Regions from separate parts of the Paenibacillus sp. YAF4_2 genome, predicted to be linked through region 1. Evidence: riboswitches for the same ligand, from Rfam matches in the RefSeq annotation. Region 1 holds a riboswitch; each other region holds the start of a gene.
What was found. Region 1 has a riboswitch for ZMP and ZTP ahead of AB4Y93_RS01915 (IMP cyclohydrolase). Riboswitches for the same ligand answer to the same signal wherever they lie in the genome.
Positions count from the first base shown of each region.

Region 2: it holds a riboswitch for ZMP and ZTP, as region 1 does, so the genes downstream of both, AB4Y93_RS10560 (NIPSNAP family protein) here and AB4Y93_RS01915 (IMP cyclohydrolase) in region 1, are expected to answer to the same signal.
Region 3: it holds a riboswitch for ZMP and ZTP, as region 1 does, so the genes downstream of both, AB4Y93_RS17245 (DJ-1/PfpI family protein) here and AB4Y93_RS01915 (IMP cyclohydrolase) in region 1, are expected to answer to the same signal.

Region 1 is NZ_JBFRCT010000001.1:391,852-399,224, forward strand. Features, by position in the region: partial or broken gene AB4Y93_RS01900 (fibronectin type III domain-containing protein) at 1-570, shown strand, start outside; partial or broken gene AB4Y93_RS01905 (fibronectin type III domain-containing protein) at 1,075-1,662, shown strand; gene AB4Y93_RS01910 (amidase family protein) at 2,273-3,763, shown strand; ZMP/ZTP riboswitch at 3,806-3,882, shown strand; gene AB4Y93_RS01915 (IMP cyclohydrolase) at 3,933-4,637, shown strand; gene AB4Y93_RS01920 (peptide ABC transporter permease) at 4,652-5,362, shown strand; gene AB4Y93_RS01925 (leucine-rich repeat domain-containing protein) at 5,460-6,509, shown strand; gene AB4Y93_RS01930 (hypothetical protein) at 6,554-7,066, shown strand; gene AB4Y93_RS01935 (glycoside hydrolase family 2 TIM barrel-domain containing protein) at 7,249-7,373, shown strand, end outside.
Region 2 is NZ_JBFRCT010000004.1:872-8,244, reverse strand. Features, by position in the region: gene AB4Y93_RS10570 (carbohydrate-binding protein) at 1-2,957, shown strand, start outside; gene AB4Y93_RS10565 (chloramphenicol phosphotransferase CPT family protein) at 3,251-3,844, shown strand; ZMP/ZTP riboswitch at 4,070-4,150, shown strand; gene AB4Y93_RS10560 (NIPSNAP family protein) at 4,291-4,617, shown strand; gene AB4Y93_RS10555 (SDR family oxidoreductase) at 4,850-5,584, opposite strand; gene AB4Y93_RS10550 (AraC family transcriptional regulator N-terminal domain-containing protein) at 5,769-6,662, shown strand; partial or broken gene AB4Y93_RS10545 (IS110 family transposase) at 6,874-7,059, opposite strand; gene AB4Y93_RS10540 (hypothetical protein) at 7,257-7,373, shown strand, end outside.
Region 3 is NZ_JBFRCT010000007.1:50,602-57,974, reverse strand. Features, by position in the region: gene AB4Y93_RS17270 (phosphotransferase family protein) at 1-814, opposite strand, end outside; gene AB4Y93_RS17265 (aldo/keto reductase) at 850-1,752, opposite strand; gene AB4Y93_RS17260 (DUF2812 domain-containing protein) at 1,810-2,370, opposite strand; gene AB4Y93_RS17255 (PadR family transcriptional regulator) at 2,376-2,696, opposite strand; gene AB4Y93_RS17250 (AraC family transcriptional regulator) at 2,874-3,737, opposite strand; gene AB4Y93_RS17245 (DJ-1/PfpI family protein) at 3,811-4,419, opposite strand; ZMP/ZTP riboswitch at 4,477-4,556, opposite strand; gene AB4Y93_RS17240 (glycoside hydrolase family 25 protein) at 4,686-5,399, shown strand; gene AB4Y93_RS17235 (hypothetical protein) at 5,817-6,233, opposite strand; gene AB4Y93_RS17230 (hypothetical protein) at 6,341-6,499, shown strand; gene AB4Y93_RS17225 (glutathione peroxidase) at 6,496-7,056, opposite strand; gene AB4Y93_RS17220 (NUDIX hydrolase) at 7,178-7,373, opposite strand, start outside.

The DNA of each region.
Region 1 (7,373 bases):
TCCTTCAGCCGTGATATTGCGGTGAAGATCGAATGTGAAGGGTGCAACGCACCAGATACGACAGTACCGTCGGCACCAACGAACCTGACTTCACCTTCTAAGACTGATACGACAGTGAATCTGTCCTGGTCGCCTTCTACAGACAATGTTCGTGTAACGGATTATGATGTTTATCGCGGTTCGACGAAGATCGGCTCAACTGGAGGCGCGACAACGTACACAGCGACTGGCCTAACAGCTAACACGGCATACAGCTTCACTGTAAAAGCCAAGGACAATGCTGGGAACGAATCCTCGGCAAGCAGCACACTTAACGTGACAACCAATCCGCCAGATACGACCGCTCCATCGGCACCTTCAGGATTGACTTCACCGTCCAAACTGGACATCTCAGTGAATCTCTCCTGGACAGCATCGACTGACAATGTGGGTGTAACTGCCTATGATATTTACCGGAATGGCAATATAGCGGGTACGGTAAGCGGTACATCAACAACGTATACCGATATAGGCCTGACACCGCTCACAACTTATTCTTATTCTGTGAAAGCAAGGGATGCGCGCAATAACACCTCCTCGGCAAGCAGCACGATTAGTGTAACGACTTTAGCACCGATTCCAGTCAACAAGCTGCAGAATCCAAGCTTTGATACAAGTAACAGCAACAACAAGCCGGATCAATGGACTTGCGAAAATGATTATTTCTGCTCACGTGACACTTCAGTCAAGCGCAGCGGCACGGCTTCGATGAAGATGTCGGGTGATACAGGACCATGGCTTGGCTTCTATCAGGATGCTGCAGCAACAACAGGTACGGCTTATACCTTCGATGGCTACTATAATGCAGCAGCCAATAACGGTACAACTATCGAGTTCAGACTTCGATTCCTGGATGCTTCGAACAACATCCTGCAGGATAACCTGCTGTATACGCATACGGGTACAAATACGGGCTTTGCCAATGTAAATGGATCGCGTACAGCGCCAGCAAACACGGTAAAAGCTCGTGTATATATTTACATGAAGGATCTCAAAGGCTCATTATACTTCGATGACTTCTCGCTGACGGATGGAAGCGGTGGCACAGCCGATACAACAGCACCTACAGCGCCTACTGGATTAACATCGCCATCGAAAACATCAACAACCGTTAACTTGTCATGGACAGCATCGACAGACAATGTAGGTGTAACTGGCTATGATATCTATCAAGGTACGACGCTTATTGGTTCCACGACAGGAGCAACAACTTACCAAGCAACAGCTCTGACAGCTTCAACAGCTTATAGCTTTACGGTTAAAGCGAAGGATGCTGCAGGCAATACCTCTGCAGCTAGCAGTGCGCTGAACGTAACAACGAATGCGATGGCAGACACTACAGCACCAATAACGCCAATGGGATTAACATCGCCATCGAAAACATCAACAACCGTTAACTTGTCTTGGACAGCATCGACAGACAATGTAGGGGTAACCGGCTATGATATCTACAGAGGTACGACACTGGCTGGGTCCACAACAGGTGCAACATCCTACCAAGTAACAGGCCTTACGGCAAATACAGCGTACAGCTTCACTGTTAAAGCGAAGGACGCGGCAGGAAACGTCTCAGCAGCAAGCACTGCACTGAACGTCACTACTGATGCTGCTTCGGGAGGCAGCAACCTGCTGACAAACGCCGGCTTCGAGACGGACAATGGCAGCAATCGTCCAGCCTCATGGACATACGAGCAGGATTATTACGTATCCCGTAATACATCAACTTATCGTTCGGGCTACGCGTCTATTCGGATCAACGGCGATACGGGTCCTTGGTTCGGCTGGTATCAGGATGTGAATGCAACGGCAGGCACATCCTATACCTTTGACGGGTATGTGAATATCACGTCCAACACGGGCAGCACACTGCAGTTCAAAGTGCAATTCCTTGATGCATCGGGCAATGTATTAGCGGACAATACAGTTTCAACTTACAGCGGAACAACAACTTCCGGCTTCGAGAATGTGCATGGTACGTATACAGCACCGGCCAATACGGCTAAGGTTCGCGTCTATACGTATTTCAAAGACATGCGCGGCACGTTCTTCTTCGACGATTATTCGTTGACGAGCAACTAAATAGGTGGTTAGAAGGAAGAAGCGGTCCCGTTGTGGGGCTGCTTTTTTATATACGATCAGATTAGCATAACTATAATTATTTTTTATTCTCTATGATCTGGCTATAAATGGTAAGATGGTAATAAAGTGTTATTACAAGAGGAGAGTAAGTCTAATGGACAATACAATAGATCTAAATTTAATAGAAGTAGACATCGTTTCTTTACAAGCAGCTATGGAGACAGGTGCGTTATCGTCGGAATCTTGCGTTCGCTGGTATTTGGACCGCATCGAGCAGTTAAATCCGATGCTGAAAGCGGTTCTAGAAGTTAACCCGGATGCAATAGAGGTAGCGAGGGCGCTAGACGTTGAGCGGGAGAAACAGGGAACCCGTGGACCACTACACGGCATCCCGATCTTGCTTAAAGACAATATCGATACAGGTGACCGTATGCATACCAGTGCAGGTTCGGTCGCTCTTGCGGAACATTACGCTCCGAAAGATTCGGGTGTAGCAGCACAACTAAGAGCTGCGGGAGCCGTGTTCCTTGGGAAGGCAAACATGACGGAATGGGCAAATTATATGTCCTATATGATGTGGGCAGGGTATAGCTCTAGGGGAGGCCTGACGCTGAATCCATATGGTCCTGGTGAGTTGTTCGTGGGTGGCTCAAGTTCTGGATCTGGTGCAGCAGTTGCCGCGAATTTGTGCGCCGCTTCTATCGGAACAGAGACCTCTGGTTCAATTATCAACCCATCCTCACAAAACAACATTGTTGGTATAAAGCCGACAATTGGGCTTGTAAGTCGAACAGGTATTATCCCGATTACGCAAAGTCAAGATTCAGCTGGTCCAATGACACGGTCGGTCAGGGATGCTGCAATCTTACTCGGAGCCATGACGGAGGTTGATTCAGAAGATGCTGCCATGCAAGATAGCAGGCGAATAGCGTATAAGGATTATACCCCTTTCTTGGATGCAAAAGGTTTGGAAGGCGCGAGAATTGGCATTCCGCGTTTCTATTATCAAGGACTGGACGATGCTAGGGCCGAGATTATTGAGCGAGCGATCGCCTTGTTCAAGGAACGTGGTGCTATCGTGATCGACCCGGTGACATTACCTTGCGAAAGTGCAAAGTGGGACTGGGATATCATGCAGTTCGAGTTCAAAAAAGGGTTGAATGATTATTTAGCTAACGCTGGACCCGGCGCATCTGTACGAACATTAGATGAACTTATCGCCTATAACGAAGCAAATAGCGATATCGCGTTGAAATATGGTCAAGGCACACTGATTTTCTCGAATAGGACAAGTGGTACATTGTCAGAACCGGAGTACTTCGAGAGTTTAAGACTTAACCACGAGTTCTCAAGGGATCAAGGTATTGATCACGCGATAAGGGAATATCAGCTGGACGCACTACTTTTTCTGGGTAATGAGGAAGGGCTCGATTTGTCTGCACGCGCAGGATATCCTGCCATTACCGTGCCGGGCGGGTACGCAGAAACAGGCATCATAGCCGCAGGTGGCTACACTACAAAAGGACCGCAAGGTATCACATTCGTCGGAACCGCCTATAGTGAGCCTGTGCTTTTCCGATTAGCCTATGCCTACGAACAAGCGAGTAAATACCGTTATGCACCGGCTGATCCGATAACTAATTGATTGATTTATCTGGAAGTACTTAGTATGATGTGAAGTAATTTAAAACTTGTATGTGACTGGCGAACATGGAGATCCATGAGGAAGCATATAAGCTACGGCCGTACGCCTGGGCAGAGGTAAGGGGATTATCCCCTTACCTCTTTATGTTTACCCGAGAGGAGCAAGCGAAGTGAAAACAGCACAAACCGAATTATTTGATAAACCATATCCCGGCAGGACGCTTATAGCGGGGATGACTCCTTCTGGAACACATTATGTACAGGTGTATTGGATTATGGGCAGAAGCGCGAACAGTCGTAACCGTGTTTTTGAACGAGAGGGAAGCAGCGTCAAGAACCGAGCATTTGATCCCGCACAAATGGAAGATCCATCACTCATTATTTATTACCCTGTTCGTCATTGGAGGAACATTCATATTGTCTCGAATGGTGATCAAACGGATACGATCTATGAGGGGCTGCAGCATAATCGGACCTTCGAACAATCGTTAGTGCTCAGAGAGTTTGAGCCAGATGCGCCTCATTTTACCCCAAGAATTTCAGCTGTGATAAACACAGATCTTAAACAGTACGCTTTGTCGATATTAAAAACACATGATAATGACCCCTCCGTTTGCTTACGACATAGTTATTCATACAATAATTTCAAAAGAGGCATTGGTCACTGCATTCACACCTACAACGGTGAGCAGGATGGTGTACTAAAACCATTCGAAGGGGAACCTTTCGAGGTGCCATTATTCGATTCTATTAATGAGATAGCAGACTATTACTGGGAACGTATTAATAAGGAAAACAAAATCTCGTTATTGGTAAAGTTTATTGATGTTACCAATCAAGATATTCAATTTCAGTTTCGAAATAAGCTTTCATGAGTAGGAGATGGCAGATGAAGAAAAAGGAAATTAGAGATTTAATCTATGTAAGCAAAAGTCAGCGTGAGGCGAATTGTTTTTATTCTTTTGGGATTGAATTCTATGAATTTATGAATGGGGTATCGAATAGACCGGAGAATCTTATTTTACTGAAGCATGATTTTCATAACGAAAACTGGAATCAGCATTCCAGATTTGATTATGTGATGAAGGAAGAAATTAATGAACTGATTGAAGATGACGTTTATCGCTATGGAGATTTTGTTTGGGTGGACTTCTCGAAAGAAGAGGATTTAGATACATTAAGCAGCAATGACATTGCGGAGTTATTATTTTTCAGTCACCTTGCCAGACCACTTACTCGGATACCTAAAATTAGATTTGCCTATCATGCACATGATGATGGCTGGTTTAACAAGCTTTATGTGACCGACTTACAAGATTACGAGATTCTATTAGCCAATGTAATTCCTTTGAAACTTCGTAAGATAACGGGAAGAAAAATAAATGATATCCCTAAGGATGTTGCATCGGCGCTGTTGGAAATCACAAATGAGGGGTTATTCATTGATTTATCAAGGGCTATAAAGAGCAGGGCTGAGTTGAAAATACCTATAACGACGATCGGTCATTTCACAAATATGGATAAGGTTTATGATTTTAGGGAAGAGGTTAGGAATTACAAGCTCTGGTTAGTCTACTCACAGAAATTATGGAAGCTATAAAGGAAGATTAAGTTGAACTTTTTTTAATCCATTACGTCTAATTTTTATAAAGGAATTTGTGGAAAGTATTGGATTATTGGGAAAGGAGAGTAGTAAGGTGAGAATGTATACAGATGCTAGAGGCGAAGCCTACGAGCAGCTCATTGATTTGGCAATACGTAATTCGGAATGTTTTGTACTGGGGGAAAAGATTCCTGCTAATATCGCTGAGTGTAGGTACATAAAGGTATTAGAGGCGTTGGAGCCGTATCTGATGAAAACGATCGTTATCCAAAACGGAAATATGGACGAAGTAATACGAATAAAAAATAGTTATAAAAGTCATGCCTTTTATTCTGCGGGAACTTATTATTTCTATAGATGCTGTGAAGGAAGCGGGAACCTGCTCAAGCAATTAGCAAACCGTCTTTCGGATTGGATTTATCCTAACCTGCCGGAGAACTTGTGTTTCTTGAAAGATGGCGGGGGAGATTACCTCTATTCGGTTGTGCATGAAGATATGTATGGTTTGGATGTAACGGAGCAAGAAGCAATCGAATTGATGGAACGAATGACAGGACTCTTTTTGAAAATAGAGGCTCATAAGGATCTGAATCGATTGCTGGATGATGCCATTAAGCATCAGACTGATAAGCTGTATATCTGTGGATATAGACTATCAGAGCTGCCTGAGAGAATTCGGGAGCTTACAGAGCTGCGTGAACTGGAGATTTTTGAACAGGATCTTTATCGTCTGCCAGAAGGGCTGTTCGACTTAAGTAAGCTTGAGCATTTGAGAATTCTGAGTGCTGATTTGGAGAGTATTCCCGCTTCTATAGCCAAGCTGAAGAACCTGAGACAGCTTTCCATCCAATGTGCAAGCTCGGATCGGCCGACTCCCGGCTATCAGGCGAAGCCTAAGGAAGAGATCGGCATAAACCACATTCCACCGGAGATTGGTCAGCTGGAACAACTGGAACAGCTTACGATTCAATACACGTCGATCCATGAGCTGCCGCTTGAACTAGCGAAGCTGGAGAGCCTGCAAGTCTTGGACATTGGAATGAGCTTGATCAAGAAGAAGCCGGATTTCCTAAAGGGAATGAAGCAGCTGAAATACATTAATGTGTCTCAGGATTTGTTTGGAGAACTGATAGAATCAGAATGAAGGTAATTACACTCTAATTTTCTTTGACTCTGGAGGGGGAGTTCTTGAAAAAGATACTATTCGTCTATACTATTGTTACTTTTCTATTCTTAGTCGCTTGTTCACAAGAAGAGTATAACAACAGCAGCAGTATCATCTTTAACTCCGAGAGTGGTCAATGGAAGGCCACAATTCAGAACGATGAAATTATGCGAGATGGGAAGAGATATTTTAATATTATTTACCAGTATAAGGGTGACTTAAAGGACCTTGATGAAGTGCAGAGAATCACGTTTGCACAAGGTACAGAATTCGGAACACAAGTCATAAACGTATATGACCCATCCTACAAAGAAAAATTAATGGCCGTAGGCAACTACCAGGAAGAATACGAAGATCAATACGGGATTATTATTGATCATATTCAAAAGCGAGAATCGAAAGATTTTATTATAGAGTATGGTTTGATGGAAGCAGAGAAGGGTTATACAACATTATCATCCATAAAAAAGAATGGAATCTTGATCATTATTAAATGGCAAACTCAAGGGGAAGAGTACGAAGATCATTTAAAGTAATGTAGTTACAATGTCTCAAAAGAGGTTTCATAAAGATCGCGCTACTGCGCGGTCTTTTTTTAATTCCACATCTAACTTCAGGCGATGTAAATCTAGCATGAAAAAGTGACTGATTTTTGCGGTATTTTGAGCCACCCGGTTATGCTATAGTTGTCGCAATCAAGCTGAAATCTATAGAGGACGTGATATTTTTGATCGCAACAATCAATTTAGAGGGCATTTGGGAGTTCCAACTGGATGGAGAGAAACAGGGCTTCCAAAAGCCGTTGAACGATACAATCGCATTGCCTGGCACAACCTCGTATGC
Region 2 (7,373 bases), on a different contig from region 1:
CGCTACAGACGCAGTTCCGGGTGAACGGCACCGATCTGGGATGGGTAGCGAGCACGCTTCCGGAAGGGTACGATTATACGAAGCTGCACAATATCCGGGTTGAGAAAGCAGGAGATACGTTCAAGATCTACGTCGACGGCATGTTGAAGCAGACACGCAACGTGATGCTGGGCGGCGGCGGCATCGGTTATGTAACGGAGAACACGAAGGCTAATTTCGGTTATACTGCTTTCAGCAACGACGTAAACGGCAGCAGCGATTTTGACGCCGCGAAACCGGTTCCGGGTCAAGTCGAGGCCGTTCATTACCTGTCAGGCGGCGAAGGGGTCGGGTATCACGACCAGACAGCGGGTACAATCGGCGATTACCGCGGAGAAAGCGTGGATACGGGCAAAGCAGATGACGGCACCTCACATATCACTGCTTTCGAGAAAGGCGAATGGCTGCAATACCGGCTGAACATCGCGGAAACAGGCAAATACGATATCGATCTTTCTTATGCGGATGCAGTCCCGGGCAGCAAGGTACAGCTCACTCTGGATGGTGGACAGCCGCTGGGCGAGTTTGAGCTGGAAGGAGACACTGACGCTGCTGGTGCAGGATGGCAAACCGCACAGCTGAATGGGGTAGAACTGCCGGCAGGGGTTCATACCTTGAAGGTCGCTGCCGTATCGGGCACTATCTCGCTGGATAAGCTGACGTTCCACCGGCACGTGGACGTTCCCGTTCTCTTTGATAACTTCGATGATGGACAGGATGACGGCTGGAAACGGTATGAAGGTTTCTGGAGCGTGAAGAGCGACATTGCCGAGGAGGAGCAGGCTTACGACGCTTATCATCCGATCCCGGGTGCGATTGGTACGGTCCACTATATCTCCGGCGGCGAAGGTGTCGGTTATCATGAGAATACACTCGAAAACATCGGCGGCCAGTACCGGGGAGATTCGGTCGACATACGATCCAATCCGGTCGATGGCGGTTACAACGTCGGCTGGAACCAGACGGGCGAATGGCTGAAGTATAACATTGACGTAGCGGAAGCCGGATCCTATAACGCAGAATTCAAAGTGGCTACTACGCTGGATGGAGGTCAGATCCGGCTGTGGCTGGACGATACGACGGATCTTACCGGCATCGTGGATATTCCGAAGACCGGTGACTGGAACATCTGGAATGTGGTGCAAAAATCCGGTGTTACACTCCCGGCAGGCAAGCATACGCTGAAAGCCGAGACGGTCCGCGGAGAATTTGATTTTGCAGGTATAGCGCTGACGAGGATGGATCAGCCGATACCAGTACCCGGCGTCATCGAAGCCGAGCACTACAAGCCCGGCGGTGAAGGCGTAGGCTATCATGATTTGACTCCTGCGAACATTGGGGGCAAATACCGCAGCGATAAGGTCGACATTAGATCCGCTGCATCCGGCGATCAGATCGTAGGCTGGAATCAAACAGGCGAATGGCTGAAGTACAACATCCGTGTCGCGGAAGAGGGACTCTACGATCTCGACTTGTGGGCAGCTACGACGTTTACGGATGCACAAGTCCGGCTATGGCTGGATGACACGACTGACTTGACAGGCGTACTGGGCGTTCCTGCTTCCGGCGACTGGAATAAGTGGAAATCGGTGACGAAATCCGGTATCCAGCTGCCCGCTGGCGATCATGAACTGAAGGTCGAAATTGTGAAAGGCGAGTTTGACATGACGAGACTGTCGCTCACCCAATTCGATAAGCCGCACGTACTGCCCGGATTTATCCAGGCTGCTGATTATAAGGCAGGCGGCGAAGGTACGGGCTACCATGATCTGACTCCCGCCAACATCGGTACGGAATACCGGAATGAAGCGGTCGATATCCGCCGGAATGCGGGCGGCAGCTACAATGTGGGGTGGAACGCTACCGGCGAATGGCTGGACTACAACGTAGATATTGCCGAGGCCGGCGTGTACAACGTCGATTTCGTGACCGCTACATCGATGGACGGAGCAAAGGTCCGGCTGTGGCTCGACGATGCAACCGATCTAACCGGTGAAGTTGATATTCCGAATTCCGTCACCTGGGAGAACTGGGCGACAACAACGAAGCAAGGCATCTATCTCCCGGCGGGTGCACATACCTTGAAGATCGAAACCGTCAAAGGTGAATTCGACTTCCAAGGAATACGGATTCATCAGAATCCGGTCGAACCGAAGGTTGTTCATACCGGCGAATATCAGGCAGCGGTCGGCAGCTTCGCGAAGACGACGATCGGGGATGCCAATTGGTCGGATTACAGCGTGGAGTCCGATATCAAGCTGATTAGCGATTCCGGTGACGGGGGCATTCTGTTCCGTGCGAGCAACCCGGCTCACGGCAAGGAGCTGAATCAGAACAATGCGAACTTCGTGCAAGGATATGTCGCGTACCTGAACAAACAGGGCGTTCATCTCGGTAAGCTGAATTACAGCTGGACCTATTTGACAGGGGTGCCGCTCGAGGTGAAGACAGGCGAATGGAAGCATGTAAAAGTCGTTGCGCAGGGTGCACGCATCCAAGTGTATGTCGATGATATGAGCAAGCCGGTTATCGACTATACAGACACTAGCGGCAGTCCATTCACACACGGCAAAGTCGGCATGCGGACATTCATGAATGAAACGAGCTACGATAATTTCACGGTTCTCCCTGCCCCCATTAATGCTCCTGCAATCAGTCAGTTGCTGGATTTGTTTGGTTCAGCCGGACAGTTAGACGAGAAGATAAGGAAGCAACTGGATAAGGAGCTTGAGCATGCAGCTGATGCGGTTAGCAAGAAGAAGCCGGATTGGAAGCAGGGGATCAAGCATCTGGAGAATTTGCTGAATCAGCTGAATAAAGAGAAGAAGCAGGAAGAGGTTTCCGATCAAGTAAAGATAACGCTAAATCGGAGCGTTAACGCACTCATTGAGGTGTGGAGCGAAAATCTGGGCAAGTAGCCGACAATGCCCCTGCCAAGAGGCGTCTAACTAATAAGAACGTCCCTGTACCGAAGGAGCTTCGGTGCGGGGATGTTTTGCGTTATTGTATAGGAAATTATGATGGTAGTCGATAGGATTTTGTTTTATTGGACATCTGATGATTACGCTAGCGTAAGAACGTTTGTTGAAGTAAAGGGCAGGATAATTCAATCGTTTCTCGAATACTTTCTGAGTTGGATAATTTTATAAGTTTTGTGAATATAACGTATCTGAAAAATACGCAATGATTATTTTTCGAAGGGATGATTAAATTGAAGCAAGGGTTATTAGTTTTTCTAAATGGAACTTCAAGTTCCGGAAAGACCTCCATATCGACTGAACTGATAAATCAGAAAGAGATTCTTTTTTATCATTTATCTATTGATGATTTTTTTAATAATTACAATGAATTTATTAATAATAAATTTCCAGATGAACCTATAAGAGCAGTAGATGATCAAGTTGTCGCACAAATACTTGATGATTCCATAATCTCAGTGTACTATTCGACAATTAAATTGTTATCAGAAATGGGTTTTAATGTAATCGTAGATACCGTAATCAACAATGACAAGAGGTTTAATGAGTTTCTTGATCAATTTTTCGATCATCCTACGTTATTTATAGGTGTAATATGCTCGAAAGAAGAACTCATAAGAAGAGAGCAAGCAAGAGGAGATAGAAAGATTGGACTAGCAGCTTCACAGTTTAGCAAAGTATATTGCTTTAATGAATATGACCTTGAAGTAAATACTGAAGAGTTAAATCCAATAGAATGTGCCGAAAAGATATTAAGTTTTATTAAGTCCAATAAGGATTACTCGGTATTTAAGAAATTAAGTAAAAGAAATGTTAGTGCTTCCTAGAGGGCGTATCCGACAGATAACACCATATTCAAGTATTGGGGCTATCGCCCCTACGGTCTGCCCGATGGATTTCTGAAATAAGCTAACGTAAGAACGTTAGTTGAGAAAAACACAATGGCAGCTGATCCAGATGATCAGTTGCCATTTTTTATTGAAGTAAAGGGCAGGATAACGAAAATAACATCTTTACTTCAGTAAATATTCTAACTATAATTACAGTAAATATTTGGTATGTGTGACTGGCGTAAACGTGGAGACCCACGAGGGAGCACATATTGTCATATGCCGTACGCCTGGGCAGAGGTAAGGGAGAGGTATCCCTTACCTCTGTGTGTTTTAGGCGGTAAGCATGATGGTCCAGAGAGAATGCGCTCGATCTGATTTTTAAAAAGTCGAAATAGATGTGTGCTGGATTAACAATCAGATTCATTCAGGGAGGGAATAACATGCTATACGAGTTGCGAATCTATACGATTTACGAAGGTCGAATGAATGCCATTCAAGACAGATTTAAGGAGCATACGTTTAGAATTTTCACAAGACTGGGAATGAAGGTCGTGAATTTCTGGATAGATGCAACAGGCCAAAATAAACTATATTATGTGATGGAATTTAAGGATATGGCGCAGCGTCAAAGGCTATGGGAGCAGTTTAAGAAAGACATCGAATGGATTCAAGTAAAACGCAACTCGGAAGAAAACGGAGGGCTCATAGTCGAAAAAATTGATGAATATTTTATGAATCAAGCTGAATTTTTCGGATTGGGAAAATGAACTAACTGAGAACAATAGCTCAATAGAAACAGTACGGCAGTTCATATATGATGAGCTGCCGTTTTCTCAACTAATGGGCAGTTATGCGCAGTAAAGCGGGGATAATAAAGATAATATCGATTATGGATTGGTAATTGTAATAATGTAAGGAAAATGAAAATAGTACCGATGAATGCTCGCTTCATCGGTACCATTATCTCAGTTCGACTTTCTTTACCCCATACTGTTTACCTTACCCCTGCGCAGTGGGGCGGACAACAAGCTCGCCTACATCAATATCGGCCGGCTGCTCGATCGCAAACGCAATAGCTCTGGCGATAGCTTCCGGCGGCATCGCGAATTCACGGTACTCTTCGAGCTTGGCTTTTATCTCTAGATTTGTCATTGTTTCCGCGGCGTTTGTCCGCGTCGAGCCAGGCGAAATGATTGTCACGCGCAGCTTATCGCCGGCCTCCTGGCGCAAACCCTCGGAGATGGCACGCACGGCAAACTTCGTGCCGGCATAGACCGCCATGTTCGGCACAATGCGATAGGCTGCTGTAGAAGCGATGTTGACGAAATGCCCGGAGCCTTGTTTGCGGAAGAGAGGCAGCGCTGCCGCAATGCCGTACAGAACGCCTTTAATGTTGATGTCAATCATCGCCTCCCAATCCTCGACACGCAGTTCATCGAACGGGGAAATTGGCATAACGCCGGCATTGTTGACCAGAACATCAAGCTTGCCGAACTGCTCACATGCCAACTTGACGAGGTTGGATAAGTCGTCGCGCCGTCTCACGTCTATGGCTGCATAGGCGGCTTCACCGCCTACATTCGTGATGCGGTCCGCCAGAGCCTCAAGGCGATCCAATCGGCGCGCCCCAAGCACGACTTTCGCACCTCGCTCAGCGAGCAGAAGTGCAGTCGCCTCACCAATTCCGCTGCTTGCGCCTGTAATGACGATAACTTTATCTTTGATTCCCGACATTATTACATTTTCGTTCGTTGTCACAGCCCAGTCCTTCTTTCATCTGAATATTGTCTTACACTTTGAATTATAAGAAATATCCTATTGAACCAGGTAGACGATTCATGCGCGTTCCTTGCCTATTCCTGTCCGGTTTCGTTACAATATCATTATCAGATTGTACGAAAAAGGATTGTGATTAAGCTTGAACCAACTCGTTTCCGAGTTAGCTCGGCAAATTGCACGCTATACGCCTGTGGATGGTACGCACAAAACAGCGATTCCGGAACTTTGTTTCAGGCGTGCATCCGAGGAATCAGAACCGACGCATACCCTTAACATGCCATCACTTTACGTAATTGCCCAAGGCTCAAAGACTGCCACATTAGCCGGGGAAAGCTTCCGGTTCGATCCGGGCACGTATATGGTTGCCTCCGTTCATCTGCCGGTTATCGGGGAAATTATTCATGCATCGCCGCAGATGCCGTACTTAAGCTTAGGATTAACACTTAACCCAGATGTCGTTCTGGATTTAAACAAGAAAACTAGCCCGCAGAAAAGGGGAGAGACGGGACGGGGCATTTTGGTCAATCCATCCACCCCTCCTTTTCTAAATGCTATTCTGCGCCTCGTCAATCTTTTAGATACCCCCACCGATATCGAGATGCTAGCTCCGCTCATCATCAGAGAAATATTTTACAGGGTGATGCAGGGCGAGCAAGGGGCGTTGATCAGGCAGTTTTCCGTGATCGGTAGCTATGCACAAGGCATTTCAAATGCAATACATCTGATCAACCGTGATTATTCCAAGTTGCTCATTATTGAAGAGTTAGCGAAACAAGTAAGTATGAGCCCAACATCCTTGCACAAGCATTTCAAAAAAGTAACGGGAATGAGCCCGCTGCAGTATCAGAAGACCATTCGGTTGCAATCTGCACGTCGATTGATGCTTACGGAAGGCTTGGATGCTGCAACGGCAGGATTTCGAGTCGGTTACGAAAGCCCTTCCCAGTTTAACAGGGAATATACCCGTTTATTCGGACGCCCGCCGATGAGAGATATCAATCACCTGCGCGATTCTTTATTTGAACTTCAGTGAATTGTTTATTTCGAAGTAAACTCTATTTAGTCACTTCACGCGAATGTGCTAGCTGTCAACTCTTATCCTCTTTTTGCAAAATTGGACAGTGACATTGTACCCTCGTTTCTCATACTCAGCTAAACTAAACATTCCTGTATAGCCTAAGAAATGGCCTTTGTCAAAAAAGAAGCGCCTCGGTATGATGGGTTTGTCCACGGGTTTGAAACCCTTATGCTGCCTGTGGGAAAACTCTGGTTGAATCATAGGCTTCGTTGCTTTTCGCAAGACCGACAAGCATACGTGCCACTTTACCACATAATTTCATGACAGATTTCATTTTCTTAAGTTTCTTTTTCTTTACGTTGTAATGATGTAAAGCTTGAACCTCTGGATTCGTCATTACCATACACATCGTTCGTTTAACCCCAGCATGACGCTTTAAATTTTTCGTTTTACAGGAATTCTAACGGTGAACATTAGTTTAAAACAATAACCGGTAACAGATCAGAGATCCGCTGCCGGTTTGTTGTTGAAGTAAAGGGCAGATTTGCGCAACAATTGATTGTATTTCACGTCCTAATTTATGGGAGAATTACGAAGGGTGGGAAATGCGTGAGAATTGTAATGTTTGTTGTTCTGTTAATTTGCTTCATTATGACAGGATGCACGAAATATGATCTAAAAATTACGTCAGAGCAGATTAAAGCCTCTTTGGAGTCGAAAGATATT
Region 3 (7,373 bases), on a different contig from region 1:
CCTCGGTTAGACCATTGAACCCGTATCCAGCGTAAAAAGCGTTCGACCACTCCTGCGTAAGCCGGCCAAAATAATATTCACATAACGGATCGCCCCAGAATGCCCGCTCGAAATCGATAAGGCCGGAGATAGCTCCATCCTTCACAAATATATTACCATCCCACAAATCCCAATGGACTAAGCAGGCTTCCTTTACATCCGTAAGAAGTCCACTTGCCCGAGCGATCTCCTTCTCGATCTCCTCATACGATACAGGTAAAGCGACATTGGCGTCCTTCCCATCAGCTAACACATCCTCCAGCATGCCACCGAACACTTCCGCCCAACTATCACTTCTCCGCCCATCAGGTTGAAGCGAGCCAAAAAAGCTGTTCCTATAGTCATTGATCGTCCGGCTATAGCCGCCAAGCTGGCGTATGATAACCTCCCGCTCTTCCGGTGTAAGGGAGTCTCTTATTTGATTTAATGCGGTTCCTTCTACAAATTCCATAAAGAAATACTCCGCCTGGATCAGCTCACAAGTTGAATCATACGTATAAATTCGAGGGATCGGCAGAGCTGGATTGGCAGCGACAAGCCTCATCGACTCTACCTCTGTCTTCATAATGTTTTTCTCATAGCGCATCATTAGTTTATCCTTGGAAGGGGCAATCTTCAGAACGGTCTTCCGGCCATCCTCCAGCATGATGGAGTAAGCCATATTAGCCCAGCCGTCCGTAAGCTCACTTGCCGAGCGAAAGCCCTGTCCAAATGTCTCATGTACCATCTTTCCGATCTCTTGGTTGCTAAGCCTGTACTTATTCGCATTTTCCATATCTGCACAACTGCCTCCGGTCCATGGAATTGGTATTACCGGTGAACCTTGTATACGCCCGCTTTGCTCAAGCGGCGAATCAATTGCACTTCTTCCCCTGTTAATGCTGGAATATCGGCGGCCGCAATATTTTGAAGAAGCTGTTCACGGGAGCTGGCTCCCGGAATCGCCACCGCTACAGCCGGATGGCTAAGCGAGTAGCGGATTGCAAGCTGCGAAAGACTTCTCTCTGTGCTCGTCAACTGCTGCAGCTGCTCACGGAGATGAAGCAGCTCGTCCAGCTCATAATCTGGCACAGCTTTGGACGGCTGTCTATTCGCCGCTAGAGCACCACTCGCAACTGGCCCTCGCGCAATGACACTAATCCCCTTCTCCTCCAAGAGCGGTAGAACCGACTCTTCTGCACGTCGGTCTACGATACTATAAGGATTCATCACGCTGACCATAGAGGAGCGAGCAGCATATTCCCGAATCACATTTGGACGAATCGACGATATGCCATATTCCCGAATAATGCCCTCCTGTTTTAACTGCTCGAACGCTTCGATCGTCTCCTCGATCGGATCCTCAATCGTTCCGCCATGCAGCTGGTACAGATCAATATAGTCTGTGCCTAGTCTGCGAAGGCTTTCTTTTACGGCCGATAAAATATATTGTTTCGACGGATCCCATGCCCATCCTTCTTGACCAGGAATTCTCCGGTTGCCAACCTTCGTCGCTAGCACAACCTGATCACGCCGTCCACGGATCGCTTTGCCTACCAGCTCTTCATTAAGCCCGCTGTCATACAGATCTGAGGTATCCAGCAGGTTAACACCCCGCTCCAATGCTTCATGAATAAGAGCTGTTGCCTTCTGTTCATCGGTTCCAAGCGACATGCATCCTAGACCAATTTCTCCAACGAGCAGCTTTGAGCTGCCTAACTGATTTTGTTTCATTCTGATCTCACTCCTTTATTGTAAAGCTGCAAACCCTAAGGTGTGCAGCCTTCAAGACTATACTTGCAGCTTAAGATTATTTACTTTCTTCTTTATCTTCCAGCAGCCATATCCTAACAAGGTAAACAGTCCAAGATAGAGGATCATCAGCGGAATACCTATCGTCCAGAGCCCCTCTGTAAAGAAAGTATTCAGATTAACCATGTTCAAAATCATGATAAAGAGATTAACGAACAACATAGCGCTTATAACTCCCAGCAGCCTTTTATAGAGCATAATTAAAGATTCACGGTCTGTATATAGCTGAGGCTCTTCACCCGGCTGCCACTCCCTTCGGAAGTAATGCCAGGTCAATCCGAATGAACTGACATATTCCCAGCCCGCATCTTGATATAAATCAAGATACTCCTGAAATTTCCCGTTTTCCCGAGACTGTCCGGTCTGATAATCCATCCTATACGTATACCGAACCGATTCATCACGCACGAAAGAGCTGCTTATGAGTCCGCCTTTTTTAAAATGTAATCCTTGGCTCGACAACTCATTCATCCATTGCTCTCCCTTCTCATAATTCCAGGCCATAATCAGCCGATGACGCTTTTCCAGCTTTTCACTCAACAGCCTCACCCCTTCTTCGTAATCAGAGCCTGACGCCCTACGTCCAGAAGCTCTTCCAGCCTTGCGACTTCCGCAGACACAACCTGCCTGCCATTCTCCGTAATGGCATACATCTTACGCCGGGTATCCGTTCCCTCAGGCACAGGATAAAGTTCAATTAACCCTTTATTGAGCAAGGTATTGAGCGCCGTGTATAAAGTGCCGGCACCAATCTTGACCCGTCCGTTACTCATTTTCTCGGTATCCTGCATAATCCCATATCCATGCGAAGGCTCCGTATATAGAACAATTAAGATATAATAAAAAGCTTCCGTCAGCGGCAGCATCTCTTTCACATCGTTCAGTCTTTTTCTCTCCCCTCTAATATATCGACACGCGATACATCTTATGGCTATATATTACAACTCGATATATCGGGTGTCAATATAGTTTTGGAACATTTTTCTTTTTATATGCAAAACAGGGCATGTTGGAATATCCAACATGCCCTGTGAATTGACGTTTTAATGAATGGGAATATAGACTGTCATACTAATATTCTCAGGTGTAGAATACATCACATCTGTTACCTCAAAGTCCGGCCCTTCTCCACGCTCATAATTGCTGTTAGGCAGCCATGTACCGTAAATATACTTCCAAGTATTTTGCCCAAGTTCAGGCATGCTGCTGTTACGGAATGCTGCGTATTTCCCTGCTGGAAGCTCCAGGCAGTCAAAGCCCTCCTCCACTTCTGCAAATGCTGTGACCTCCTCGCCAATAAGGAAGGAAAAAGCACCATCCTCACGGAAGGAGTGGGAAATACCATAGGCAAAGGCCGGCCGGGCTTTGTTTGGGATACGCATAAAATATTCATTGCTGCCAAAATGCCCGTAAAACCTCGGAATCTCCTCAAAATATAATTCGTTATTCAAATTCGTTGCGTAGTTATACCCGATAATACGAATGGTAGGAAGCTCGACTATGTCCGGTTTGTACATATTCAGCCCTCCTCGAATATTGGCTGTTAGAGCAATGAAGTCGATTGGATGCTGGGAAGCAAGTGGTTGCTGCTGTTTACGATACTTAGCTGGAGTTACGCCGAAATAACTACTGAAAGCACGGGTGAATGCCTCCTGCGAGCCGTATTGATAAGACACAGCGATGTCTAGTACCGTTTTTCTGGTAACCAGAAGCTCCGCAGCAGCGACGCTTAATCTTCTCTTCCGAATGTATTCCTGAACCGTAAATCCAGAAATAGCGTGAAAGATCCTTTGAAAATGATAGACCGAAAACCCCGCTTCCTTGGCAATGGCCTCTAAGCTAAGAGGCTCCTGCAGCTGTTCTTCCATAAAAATGATGGCTTGTTGGACTCTCGTATAATGTTCCATTTGAATTCAGTTACCCAGCTCCTTCGTTTACATTTGCAGTTATCTTATCATTGAGGTAGCTCGCTATATTTGATCAGGAATGCTTTCTTGGCGTCCAATCATATTCCATCAACCTCGCTGTCTTTAGGGCCCGCTCTTCGCTATGAAGCTTGCTGATTACATATAAGGACATATCTATACCGGCAGATACACCCGCAGACATAATAATCTTGCCGTTATCTACATACTTAACGTTGTCAATAATTTCCGCCGATTCAGGCGCAATCTGTCTTAATTCCTCAATAGCAAGATGATAGGTGGTCAGCTTTAGCCCTTCCAATTCAACAGCTTTAGCTAAAAGCAGCGCTCCCGTACATACAGACAATATGAGCTCAGCTTCATCCGCACAGCTGTGGATCCAGTCCGTTAGTACTCTGTTGTTCAATTCTTGCCGAACACCACGGCCGCCGGGGATGAGCATAATATCTGGCTTCGGGCAATCATGGATGGTGTACGCTGGATTCACGCTGAGATTACCTAATGCTGTGATAGGATGGTTATGCTCGGCTACCGTATAGACATGGAAATCCTGTCCGAAATTACTGCCCGTAATAAACACTTCGTACGGTCCGGTAAAATCCAATATCTCTACATTGTCGTAGATCAGAATCGCTACATTCCTCTTCTTCTGCACCTGTTCCATATCCTCATCCTCCTAAAAATAAAAAAGTACTCATTCTCGTAAAAGTAACGAGAACAAATACTTTGCCCAGGCGTACGGCTGATGACATATGTGCTCCCTCGTGGTTATCCACGTTTACGCCAGTCGCACATACCAGATATTTACTTATTATACTATTCCGAACATCGGCCGGAAGCAAGAGTGAATTTGAAACAATTAAAGGCAGGATATCGTCTATTAATCCGGGATGTTTTGTAAGTCTAGTATTCATTGAAGGAAGTGTAGCCATGAAGCTAAAGAGATGGCATAAAATAATCGCTGGGCTGCTGCTGTTACTCCTTATTGCCGTGGTACTAGAATACAAGGGGATCATCTGGCATAACAGCTTGTTCGCGGCCAAATATGATGTAAGAGGAATCGATGTCTCTCACTATCAGGGGGAAATTAATTGGAAGAAGGTCGCTGACAGCGGAAAGTGGCAATTTATCTATATCAAAGCAACCGAAGGAAAAGATATGACCGATAGCCATTTCATTGCTAATTGGGAGCAGGCTAAGAGCAATGGCATGCTCATTGGTGCCTATCATTTTTTCACCACTCAAAGTACCGGTTCTCAGCAAGCTGCACATTTTATTGAAGAGGTTCCTAATGAGGCCGCCAACCTTCCCCCAGTCATCGATATTGAGATCAGTCTGGATAAAGATGTTCCACTCATTCAAGGTGAGCTAACCACCCTAGCGGATCAACTGGAGCAGCATTACAAGCAAAAGCCCATTCTGTATGTCACCTACGATACTTTTAACACCTACATAGCAGGAAGCTTCGACGGCTATGAGATCTGGATCAGAGATATTGTGAAGCATCCATCCCTGAAGGACGACCGGGCTTGGATCTTCTGGCAATTTAATAATCGTGGCAGAATCTCCGGTATCGATGCCTATGTGGATATTAACGTATTCCATGGGGATGAAAGGGCTTTTGCTGCGAAGTTCAAGAAATAAGATAAGAAGGCTGTCCCAACTGGCCCTCTCTAAAACGATAAGACCCTCGCAGGGTCTTATCGTTACTAATTTCAGGCAGCAATCATCCAATAAGACCCCCGTAGGGTCTTATCGCATCTCCGAACGCTCATGAAAGCTTAGTTCCCTTCACATATTTAGCAAATAAGACCCTCTCAGGGTCTTATCGTTACTAATTTCAGGCAGCAATCACCCAATAAGACCCTCGTAGGGTCTTATTGCATCTCCGAACGCTCAAAGAAGCTTAGTTCCCTCCCCATATTTAGCAAATAAGACCCTCTCAGGGTCTTATCGTTACTAATTTCACACAGCAATCACCCAATAAGACCCCCGTAGGGTCTAATTGGACCGCAGCTAGTCTTACAGGATAGTCCCCATTAAGACAACCGTTTTTTATATTTACTTTTGAATTTTAAAAGTAAACTTCCACTCGGCGGTGTTCCCGGAATACCTGCCGCGATTTTCTGTAACGACTACTTTCAAATTTTTATTTATCGTTTTGGTTATGGAGGAAGCTTTAATGGCAGTATTGGATGAGCTGCTATCCGGAATTTTATCCTGTTCCTCAGCATAAGCCTTAAGCTTTACACTATCTGTTGATTTCAGATTTAAGGTAACACTGCCGCCCTCCTTCACTTCTTTATCGTTAATATACGCCGTTGTGAACCACTCATTACCGACATGATTATTCTCAACCAGCTCCACACTAACCAGAGTGACCTTAAATTTTGTCGTCTTACTCGCTGCATAGACGGGTTGCATAAGCAGCGTAGAAACGAAAATAACAGCCATAGCTAACTTCAAATACTTGTACATTGAGAGTGCCTCCCTCAAACTATTTTTCTATCTAAGGGTTACTTACTTCGCTGGAGCACTCGATTACCCCTCCTTCATTTACACTCACCCGATAAGGAGGGGCAGGCATGCAGTCGATACTGGAGCAGATTAAAGCGCAATTATTTCATACCGAGGATTTTATTATCCGGGATTTCGAAGTGGATGGCAGGGTGGCAGAATATCCGAAGATCGACATTCAGCCCCATATCCATGTGAAGATCGATAATCACGATTTGTTAAGCTAGTCGGCCGACAATGCTTCCTCAATAGCCAGCTCCAAATCGGTCGGCTGTGTCGTTGGCTCGAATCGGCCGACCACTTGTCCCTCTCGGTTAATGAGAAACTTGGAGAAGTTCCACTTTACGCCATCGCCGTCGTACAAGTCCGGATGATTCTGCTGGAGAAAATCCTTCATCCACATCTCAGCAGCATTGTCCGGATCATAACCTTGGAAAGGTGCCTGCTCCGTAAGATATTGAAAAAGCGGATGGACATTTTGTCCCCTTAGCTCTACCTTTTCAAATAACGAAAAGGTTACCCCAACATTGCGTCGGCAATGCTCCTCAACTTCCGTATTGCTGCCGGGCTCTTTGTCATTGAACTGATTGCATGGGAAGCCCAGTATTTCTAAGCCATGCATCCAATATTTTTCATATAGCTGCTGAAGACCGTCGAACTGCTTGGCATATCCGCATTGACTTGCTGTATTAACGATTAGAAGAACCCTGCCACTGAAAGCAGACAGATGAATAGACTCCCCAGTAATCTCATTTACTTGAAAGTCATAGATGGACTTGTTCATCCTTATTCCACTCCCCTGTTTTTATTTAATCCATCATATAACCCAGAATCCTATTTGAATAATATATAAAAACAATAACCTTAATAGGCATTTCCAATAATGTATATACTGGAAAAAAGACTTAAAATAAGTCTATTTTCTCCAGCAGTCCTGCAGCCTCTTTCAGTATCATTCGATCACGCATTAGCATAAAAAGATTGCCATAATCATCAGCACTGCTGTTTGTATCCTTTTCCATAACTTCAATTGCCTGCCTGATCGTCATCCATTGAACGGACATTCCGAGCTGCTCTTCAGCTTCCGTTAGGGATGTCTGT